DNA from 2 places in the Virgibacillus sp. W0430 genome. Region 1 is predicted to be linked to the other one. Evidence: a T-box and tRNA genes for the amino acid it is inferred to sense, from the RefSeq annotation. Region 1 holds a T-box; the other holds one or more tRNA genes.
What was found. The T-box of region 1 lies ahead of ileS (isoleucine--tRNA ligase). A T-box ahead of a tRNA ligase gene usually reads a tRNA of that ligase, here a tRNA-Ile.
Positions count from the first base shown of each region.

Region 1 (4,637 bases):
TAGGTATTCCTCAACTTAAATACATCACCAACGTCATTTGCAAAGAAACCGTTATAATAGGCGCTTCTATGAAATTAATTGAAATTAAATAAATAGGCAACGGAAAGTTCCTGCTAATAAGGGAAATTCCGATGCCTATTAGTACTAATTGTTAAAAGTCAAAAACAATCTATATTTATCGCACGTATTTACTCTGCATAGTGCGCATCGACAATTTCAGCACAACGTGTACAGAGCGCTTCATACTGTTCGTTTTCACCAACCGTATGCGAAGACATCCAGCAACGTTCACATTTCTCTCCAGTATGCTTTTCTACTACAGCATGAACGTACTTATACGTTTTCGCATTGTCACTCACTGTAGTTGAAACAACTGCTTCCGATACGATGAGCAATTGATGCACATTTGGAATCATTTCAAGTACAGCTTTTGTTTCTTCATCTTTTGCAGTTAGCGTAATTTTAGCTTCTAAAGATTTGCCGATTACTTTGTCGTTTCTAGCTTCTTCTAACGCTTTTAGGACGTCATCGCGTACATTCATAAAATGATTCCATTTAGCCTGATCATCTTGTCCAAATTGTTCAATTTCTCTTGGCTCTGGCATATCTGTAAGCTGTACGCTTTCCGCATCAACACCAGGTATATATTCCCACACTTCTTCTGCCGTATGCGGAATAATTGGTGTCAACAACTTCACAATACTTGTCAGAATTTCATAATAAGCCGTCTGTATACTCCGACGAAGTGGGCTATTCGCTTCCTCGATATACAAAATATCCTTCGCAAAATCAAGGTAAAACGAGCTAAGGTCAACCGCACAGAAATTATGAATTCGATGGAAAATAGACGAGAATTCATAGTGATCATAGTCTTCTTTTACATCGGTAACGAGGCTTTGTAAACGATATAACATATATCTATCCACAGGCTGTAGTTCTGCTTCTGCAACTGTATCCTTATTCGGATCAAAGTCGGCTAAATTGGCAAGTATAAAACGGAACGTATTTCGGATCTTCCGGTAGCTTTCAGAAACTTGTTTTAAAATTTCAGGCGATATACGAACATCAGCTTGATAATCAACTGAAGATACCCATAAACGGAGAATATCTGCCCCTAGTTGTTTAAGTACTTTGGAAGGAACCATAACGTTCCCAATTGACTTACTCATTTTTCGTCCTTCTCCATCTAAGACAAAACCATGGCTGACAATCGTTTTATATGGTGCTTTCCCTGTAACTGCGACAGCTGTTGATAAAGAGGAGTTAAACCACCCTCGATACTGGTCACTGCCCTCCAAATAAATATCTGCTGGGCGTACATGATCTTTTCGGTTCATCAATACTCCTTCATGTGATGAACCAGAATCAAACCATACGTCCATAATGTCCGTTTCTTTTGTAAAGATGCCATTTGGACTATGTTCGGATGTGAAGCCATCCGGTAACAGCTCATTCGCTTCCCATTCAAACCAAATATTTGATCCGTATTCTGCAAATAAGTTTGATACGTGCTGAATTGTTTCATCCGTAATAATCGGCGTCTGATCCTCACCATAAAATACTGGTATTGGAACGCCCCACGTCCGCTGACGGGAAATACACCAATCTTCTCGGTCACGAACCATGTTATATAAACGGGTTTCGCCCCAATGTGGATACCAATTTACTTTTTTAATCTCTTGTAAAATATCGTGTCTGAAGTCTTTAATGGAAGCGAACCATTGTGATGTTGCACGGAAAATCGTCGGTTTTTTCGTACGCCAATCATGTGGATACGAATGTGTAATAAACTTTAGCAATAGTAGTGCACCGACTTCATCTAGCTTTTCTGTAACTGCTTTATTCGCTTCGTCATAAAACATCCCTGTAAAGCCAGGTGCTTCCTTCGTAAAATACCCTCTTTCATCAATCGGACATAGTACATCGATATTGTATTGCTTCGCTACATAAAAATCATCTTCCCCGTGACCAGGTGCGGTATGCACACAACCAGTTCCAGCCTCTGTTGTTACATGGTCTCCTAGCATTACAATTGATTCTCTCTCGTAAAACGGATGCTTTGCAACAATTTTATCTGCTGCTTGACCTTTAAAGGTTTTAACGATAGTCGCCTCTTCCCAGCCAAATTCTTCCTCAAGTGGTTCTAATAGATCGTGAGCAACAACATATTTTTCATTGTTTACTGCAACGACTACGTATTCTAAATTTGGATGAAGACTGATACCTAAGTTAGCAGGAATTGTCCATGGTGTCGTTGTCCAAATAATAAACTTCTCTCCACCTTCAAGCAATCCTTTTCCATCAATCGTTTCAAATGCGACATAAATAGAAGGTGAGCGTTTATCTTTGTATTCAATCTCGGCTTCTGCTAATGCAGACTCAGAGGATGGAGACCAATAGACAGGCTTTAATCCTTTATAAATGTATCCTTTTTTCGCCATCTCTCCAAAAACTTTAATTTGTGCCGCTTCATATTCTTTCGTAAGAGTAATATACGGATTATCCCAATCGCCTCGCACACCGAGCTGTTTAAACTGCTCACGCTGATTATCAATTTGTTCCATCGCATAATCGGCACACATTTGGCGAAACTCTGCCACCGGTATTTGTTTTCGATTAATTTTTTTCTTTTTCGTTAGCGCCGTCTCAATTGGCAGACCGTGTGTGTCCCACCCCGGAATATATGGTGCATGATACCCAGCCATTGATTTATAGCGGGTAATAAAATCTTTTAATATTTTATTCAATGCATGCCCGATGTGGAGGTCACCATTCGCATACGGAGGCCCATCATGTAAAATAAACAACGGTCTATCTTTTGTTCTTTCTAAATTTTTCTCGTACAAATTTCTATCTTCCCAATCCTGTCTACGAATTGGTTCTTTATTTGGTAGGTTGCCCCGCATTGGGAATTCTGTTTTTGGCATGAGCAACGTGTCTTTATAATTCATTTATTTATCCTCCTTACAAACGTTTAATTAACAATTTTTTCATAAAAATAAAAAAGGCCTCAAAATCCCTGGAAAAGGGACGAGAAGACCCGCGGTACCACCCTCATAAATTTATAAATAAATCCACTTTATCATTCGTAACGTGAATGAATCGGCCGATTCTACTTAGTTTCAAATGGCTACTCCGGAATGATAAAATAAAAGGTATCTGTACCAGGCTTTCACCGCTCCCTGACTCGCTTAACAAGATCTATACTTTTATTCGTTCCCATCATCGTATTTATTAGCGTTAGGACGCCTATTAATCGTTTAAGCAATGTATATGAAATGAATTATATGTAAAATTCCAAACAACGTCAAGGCTCACGTTCCTATTAATGACGTATTACTCTACTTTTTCCGCATATTCTTGATTTTTTTCTAATTCCGCATCAAACAGCTCTTCCCAATCGTTCGTACCGACCATATCTAATTGGGCCTCAATTAGCATTTTTAAACGTGTTCTAAATACTTTTGCTTGTTTTTTCAATTCCTCTACATCCATAGAGATTCTTCTCGATTCACTTAACGCTTCGTTTATTATACGATCCGCATTTTTCTCTGCTTCTTTAATTATAAGCTTTGCTTCTTTACGTGCGTTCCCTTTTACTTCTTCCGCTGTTTCCTGAGCAATTACAATCGACTTATTTAACGTATTTTCAATAGTTGTAAAGTGGCCAACTTTTTCATTTAATTCTTTCACTTTCTCTTTTAATTCTCTTTTTTCTCTAATCGTTAACTCATAATCTTTAACTACTTGATCAAGAAAGTCGTTCACTTCATCTTCGTCGTAACCGCGAAAGCTGCGGGTAAACTCCTTATTATGAATATCCAGTGGTGATAACGGCACGTATGCCACCTCCTCATTAATCGGTCCATTTTATCCTATTATAATATAAAATTCGAATAACTCCACTAATTTCTGACAAAGTTCTTAGCGGTTCACTCTAGTGTTTAAAACGAAATCACGAAATTATTTCGGTTACATTTTCAATATAGCTGTCGTAATCCGCAGTTTTTCTTTCTTTGTCTGCCCATGAATTTGTTTTAGCTTACTTCGTCCTTTGCCTCGAACTGAAAGCAAATCTCCCTCCATTAACTGAAATGCGCTGTCCTCCACTACTTTATAATTTACTTTTACTGCTTTTTTTTGAATGTATTGAACAGCACTTTTCCTTGATAATCGATATATTTCCTTTAGTACGACGTCTAGACGTAAAGATGCTACGGTTTTAATAGATTCATCCCACTCCGGTTTCATTTCCAGCTGATTAGAGAATGCTATTTGCTTCAATTGAATGGAAGCATTTTTAATTCGTGTTAAATGAGCAACGACGTAAGTTGCAATCTCTGCCGCAACAACAATTTGAATCCGGTCTTCTGTAACGATAATATCTCCAAGCTTTTTGCGGTCAATTCCTAAAGATAGAAAAGCCCCCAAAACATGTCGATGTGTAATCTCATTAAATTTCCTTTGATATGTGGCTTGTAGTAGCGCCAATTGATAATCTGTGCTGGTTATTTCTTCGTAAAATGGTGCAATGACGGATCGTTTTCTTTCCGTATCTCCTGTCCCACCAAAGAAAGCAAATTGAACATCCGCATTTGCTGTGCCGACTATACTTTTTAAAATGTGTTGTTCACGTG
Region 1 covers NZ_JBPYCS010000004.1:60,506-65,142, forward strand. The annotation lists gene ileS (isoleucine--tRNA ligase) at 189-2,951, opposite strand; T-box leader at 3,024-3,235, opposite strand; gene ACLIBH_RS03405 (DivIVA domain-containing protein) at 3,337-3,840, opposite strand; gene ACLIBH_RS03410 (RNA-binding protein) at 3,973-4,637, opposite strand, start outside.

Region 2 (4,637 bases), on a different contig from region 1:
ATATGAAGGATTGGTTGGGCTACATGGCGAAACATTAACAGATTTACGTCCGGTCGGAACAATCTCTATTAATGGTCAAGATTTTAGTGGAATTTCGAATGCGCAATGGATTGAAAAAGGAAGTAAAATAGTAGTTGTAAAGGTTGACGGTACAAGAATACTCGTAAAAAAGCTAGAACCATAATTATACCTTTGCAGACCAATTGTAAACATAGTGTAAAATATTTAAAAGTTACTTTACAAATTATGTTTGATTTTTGATAATAGGACATGGACAAGCTATTACATAAAAAGGCACAACACGAGTGAGGTTGATTATCAATTGGAAATTAATGTACAGCAACTCATATTTGAGTTTGTAGGTGGACTCGGAATATTTCTCCTAGGTATAAAATATATGGGAGAAGGTTTGCAAAAGTCAGCAGGTGATCGTCTAAGGGATATACTAGATAAATTCACAAGTAATCCGTTTCTAGGTGTTCTTGCTGGAATTATCGTAACTATTCTTATACAGAGCAGTTCAGGTACGACTGTACTAACTGTTGGCTTAGTAAACGCTGGCTTTATGACACTTAGACAAGCAATAGGCGTTATTATGGGAGCTAATATCGGTACGACCGTGACAGCTTTTATTATTGGGATAAATATTGGCGAATATGCATTACCGATAATTGCTGTAGGATGTTTTTTGCTTTTCTTCTTTTCTAATCAAAAAGTAAATGCAGCAGGTCAAACGATATTTGGATTTGGTGCTTTGTTTTTCGGTTTAGGCTTAATGAGCTCTGGAATGAAGCCTTTACGTAGCTTGGAAGTTTTTCATGAGTTAACTGTAGATATGAGTTCAAATCCTGTATTAGGTGTTGCTATTGGAACAGTATTTACGTTAATCGTACAAAGCTCCAGTGCTACAATAGGTATTTTGCAAGGGTTGTTTAGTGAAGGGGCAATTAGTTTAAAAGCAGCTATTCCAGTTTTGTTTGGCGATAATATTGGTACAACAATAACAGCAATAATTGCTTCTTTAGGAGCTACTGTAGCAGCAAAAAGAGCAGCATATACGCATGTTATTTTCAACTTAGTAGGTGCGACCGTCTTTCTTCTTATTCTTGATGTTTTTACGAAATATGTGCTATTCTTACAAGGAAAATTTAATCTCAATCCAGAAATGACGATAGCCTTTGCTCACGGTAGTTTTAATATAGCTAATACGATTATTCAATTTCCATTTATAGCGATTCTTGCTTGGATGGTCACAAAAATTATTCCAGGTGAAGATGTTACAGTTGAATATAAACCAAAACATTTAGATCCGATTTTTCTTCAACAGTCGTCTACGTTAGCCCTTTCTCAAGCGAAATCGGAAATTATTCGCATGGGCGAGTACGCTTATAAAGGTTTAGAAGAAACGAGCTTATATTTGACTACACAACAGCAGAAGCATTCAGAAATGGCAATGCAAATTGAAGGTGCGCTAAATAATCTTGATCGAAATATTACCAATTATTTAATAAGTATTTCCAGCGGAACATTATCAGAAGCAGAGAGTGCAAAACATACAGCACTTATGGATTCAGTTCGAGATATAGAAAGAATTGGAGATCATTTCGAAAACATAATTGAATTAATTGACTATAAAATATCAAACAAAATTAATTTGACGGAAAGTGCTCATGAAGATTTAAATAATATGTTTGATTTAACCATTCTAACCGTTAAACAGGCAGTTAAAGCCCTTGATTTAATGGATAGAGAGGAAGCCCTAGTTGTTGTACAAAAAGAAGACCAAATTGATAAAATGGAGAGAACGTATCGAAAGAAACATATAATTCGCGTAAATGAAGGTAGATGTTCTGGATCAGCTGGTATCGTATTTGTGGATATTATTAGTAATTTAGAGCGAATAGGAGATCATGCAGTTAACATTGCCGAGGAAGTATTAAGCGAGAAGTTATAATTGTTTAATAATTAGATCTTTTAATAATATGTTGAAATAAATAAATGAACATGCTATAGTATGTATTGTTCTTTCCCGAAATTACATACTGTAGCATGGATTTATTTTAGTAAAAGTTTTGTGAAACAAGCATAAATAAAGTGTTGACAGATTGGATCTAACGTGGTAAATTATATCTTGTCGTCTTAATTAACATCTAATTGAATATAAAACATACTGCTTACATTTATCTTTATTAATTTAACTTATTCCACAGTAGCTCAGTGGTAGAGCTATCGGCTGTTAACCGATCGGTCGTAGGTTCGAATCCTACCTGTGGAGCCATGTGGCGGCGTAGCTCAGCTGGCGAGAGCGTACGGTTCATACCCGTGAGGTCGTGGGTTCGATCCCCTCCGCCGCTACCATTAAATTATAAGGACCCTTAGCTCAGTTGGTTAGAGCTATCGGCTCATAACCGATCGGTCGCAGGTTCGAATCCTGCAGGGTCCACCATAAAATGTCGGAGGAATACCCAAGTCTGGCTGAAGGGATCGGTCTTGAAAACCGACAGGGGTGTCAAAGCCCGCGGGGGTTCGAATCCCTCTTCCTCCTTTTTGATACATATTAACTGTTTAATTACGTAGAACAAGCAGGACTACACCGAATACGGTTCGAGTAACCCCGAAGCACATATCATCGAAGCATAGGCTAGAAGATGTAGGTGTCAAACTCAAATAATAAACTACATTATATTATGGCTCGATAGCTCAGTCGGTAGAGCAAAGGACTGAAAATCCTTGTGTCGGCGGTTCGATTCCGTCTCGAGCCACTTTATGAAAAGCATTGGGATTAACCCAATGCTTTTCATATGCTTATAATTTGCATGAATGAATGGGCTTTGATACTCTTTAAATGAAGGGTTGATTTACCAATTCTTCCAAAATAAAAAGTAATTTAAAGGGAGACGATAATTAATGGCTAAATTTGAATTACCTGAACTACCATACGCATATGAGGCATTAGAACCAACTATAGACAAAGAAACGATGAACATCCATCACACAAAGCATCATAATACGTATGTAACAAAACTAAATGATGCACTAGAAGGCCATAGTAATCTCCAAGAGAAATCAGTGGAGGATTTAATTTCAGATTTAGATGCAGTACCAGAAAGCATTCGTACAGCAGTTCGCAATAATGGTGGCGGACATGCAAACCACAGCCTGTTTTGGAAAACACTTTCTCCAAATGGCGGTGGAGAGCCATCCGGTGAACTAGCTGAAAAAATTAATTCTAAATTTGGAAGCTTTGATAAATTTAAAGAACAATTTGAAGCAGCAGCAGCTGGTCGTTTCGGGTCTGGTTGGGCTTGGCTTGCTTTAAATAATGGAGAAATTGAAATTATGAGTACACCAAACCAAGACTCTCCTTTAATGGAAGGAAAAACTCCTCTATTGGGACTTGATGTTTGGGAGCATGCATACTATTTAAAGTATCAAAACAGACGCCCAGAATATGCAAAAGCGTTTTGGGATGTAGTAAACTGGGCTGAAGTTGAAAAGAACTACAGCAACAACAAATAAAAAGCGAAAAGCCACGAAACGTTTACGTTTTCGTGGCTTTTTATATTGACGCTTTCTAGAATCGATACGGAATGAAGAGCTTAACAGCGATGAAGAACCCTGTTACAAACTGATAGTGCTTCCTATGAGTAAAATGATTGTGGGGGAACAGATGCACGAATCTAACTAGATAATATGTGATCAATTTAACTTCGAACGATATACACATGAATAACACCGTTGATATTCACTGCATGTGGATGCTTTCCGCGGGCACGGCTTCAGCCTCCACGGAAAGCGTAGTGTATATCTACTGCGGTCGGTAGGAATCAATACTAAAATTAACGAATACAAAGAGAGGTTTTTAACTTCTTAAAATAACACCCACAAATATTTGACTCAATCTAGTGCTTCAAAGAAGTTGACATCGACCCAAACGGAAAACATAAACTTCTTAAGAGGAAATAAGTGAGATCAAACACATGCTATTTTTGGCTGTTTACAACTTTATATCGTTTTAGGTGCTATCTCAATTGCTCCGATACAGTTGTAGTAGATTTTAATTCATTGTTCTAGAAGTACAGCTACTCATTACGTTAGCGTGCATAGCTGAGCGACAAATTCAGATCTAGAAGAGTCAGCTACTTAAAGACCAACATGGTTATTATATGCGGTTCTTTTAATGAACGAAAACAATTATAAAAAGTCACGTGGAAATTACTTTTGTAATCTTCACGTGATTTTTCCCACTCAAAGGCTGTCATTCCACATATTTTTTTCCATCACTATCAGCAACCCTTATTTACGTGGTTTCTTTACGTTTTTAATTTTACATATCTCAGAACGAATTGTTCACACTATGAACTATATAAAGGGGTTTTGAGATATGCAAAATATATTACATGCTTTATTTGAAAAGGTCGAAATAACAAGAGATTTACTCCTCTTACTCGTTATTGGCGGTCTTTATTCATTAGGTATATTTTTATCAAACACATTTGTAAACGTCTATTTATGGAAGCAATCAGGCGATTATATTACGATTGCAATGTATAATTTAGCTATCTTTATTTTTCAGCCTGCTACTTTTATTGTAGCAGGAAAAATAGCAAAGAAAATCGATCGAATTGTCGTTCTAC
Region 2 covers NZ_JBPYCS010000037.1:5,071-9,707, reverse strand. The annotation lists gene ACLIBH_RS13185 (NfeD family protein) at 1-184, shown strand, start outside; gene ACLIBH_RS13180 (Na/Pi cotransporter family protein) at 323-1,954, shown strand; tRNA gene ACLIBH_RS13175 (tRNA-Asn) at 2,204-2,278, shown strand; tRNA gene ACLIBH_RS13170 (tRNA-Met) at 2,282-2,358, shown strand; tRNA gene ACLIBH_RS13165 (tRNA-Ile) at 2,370-2,446, shown strand; tRNA gene ACLIBH_RS13160 (tRNA-Ser) at 2,456-2,545, shown strand; tRNA gene ACLIBH_RS13155 (tRNA-Phe) at 2,690-2,762, shown strand; gene ACLIBH_RS13150 (superoxide dismutase) at 2,908-3,519, shown strand; gene ACLIBH_RS13145 (MFS transporter) at 4,385-4,637, shown strand, end outside.
Region 2: it has a tRNA-Ile gene. The T-box ahead of ileS (isoleucine--tRNA ligase) is inferred to sense a tRNA for this amino acid. The anticodon was not compared.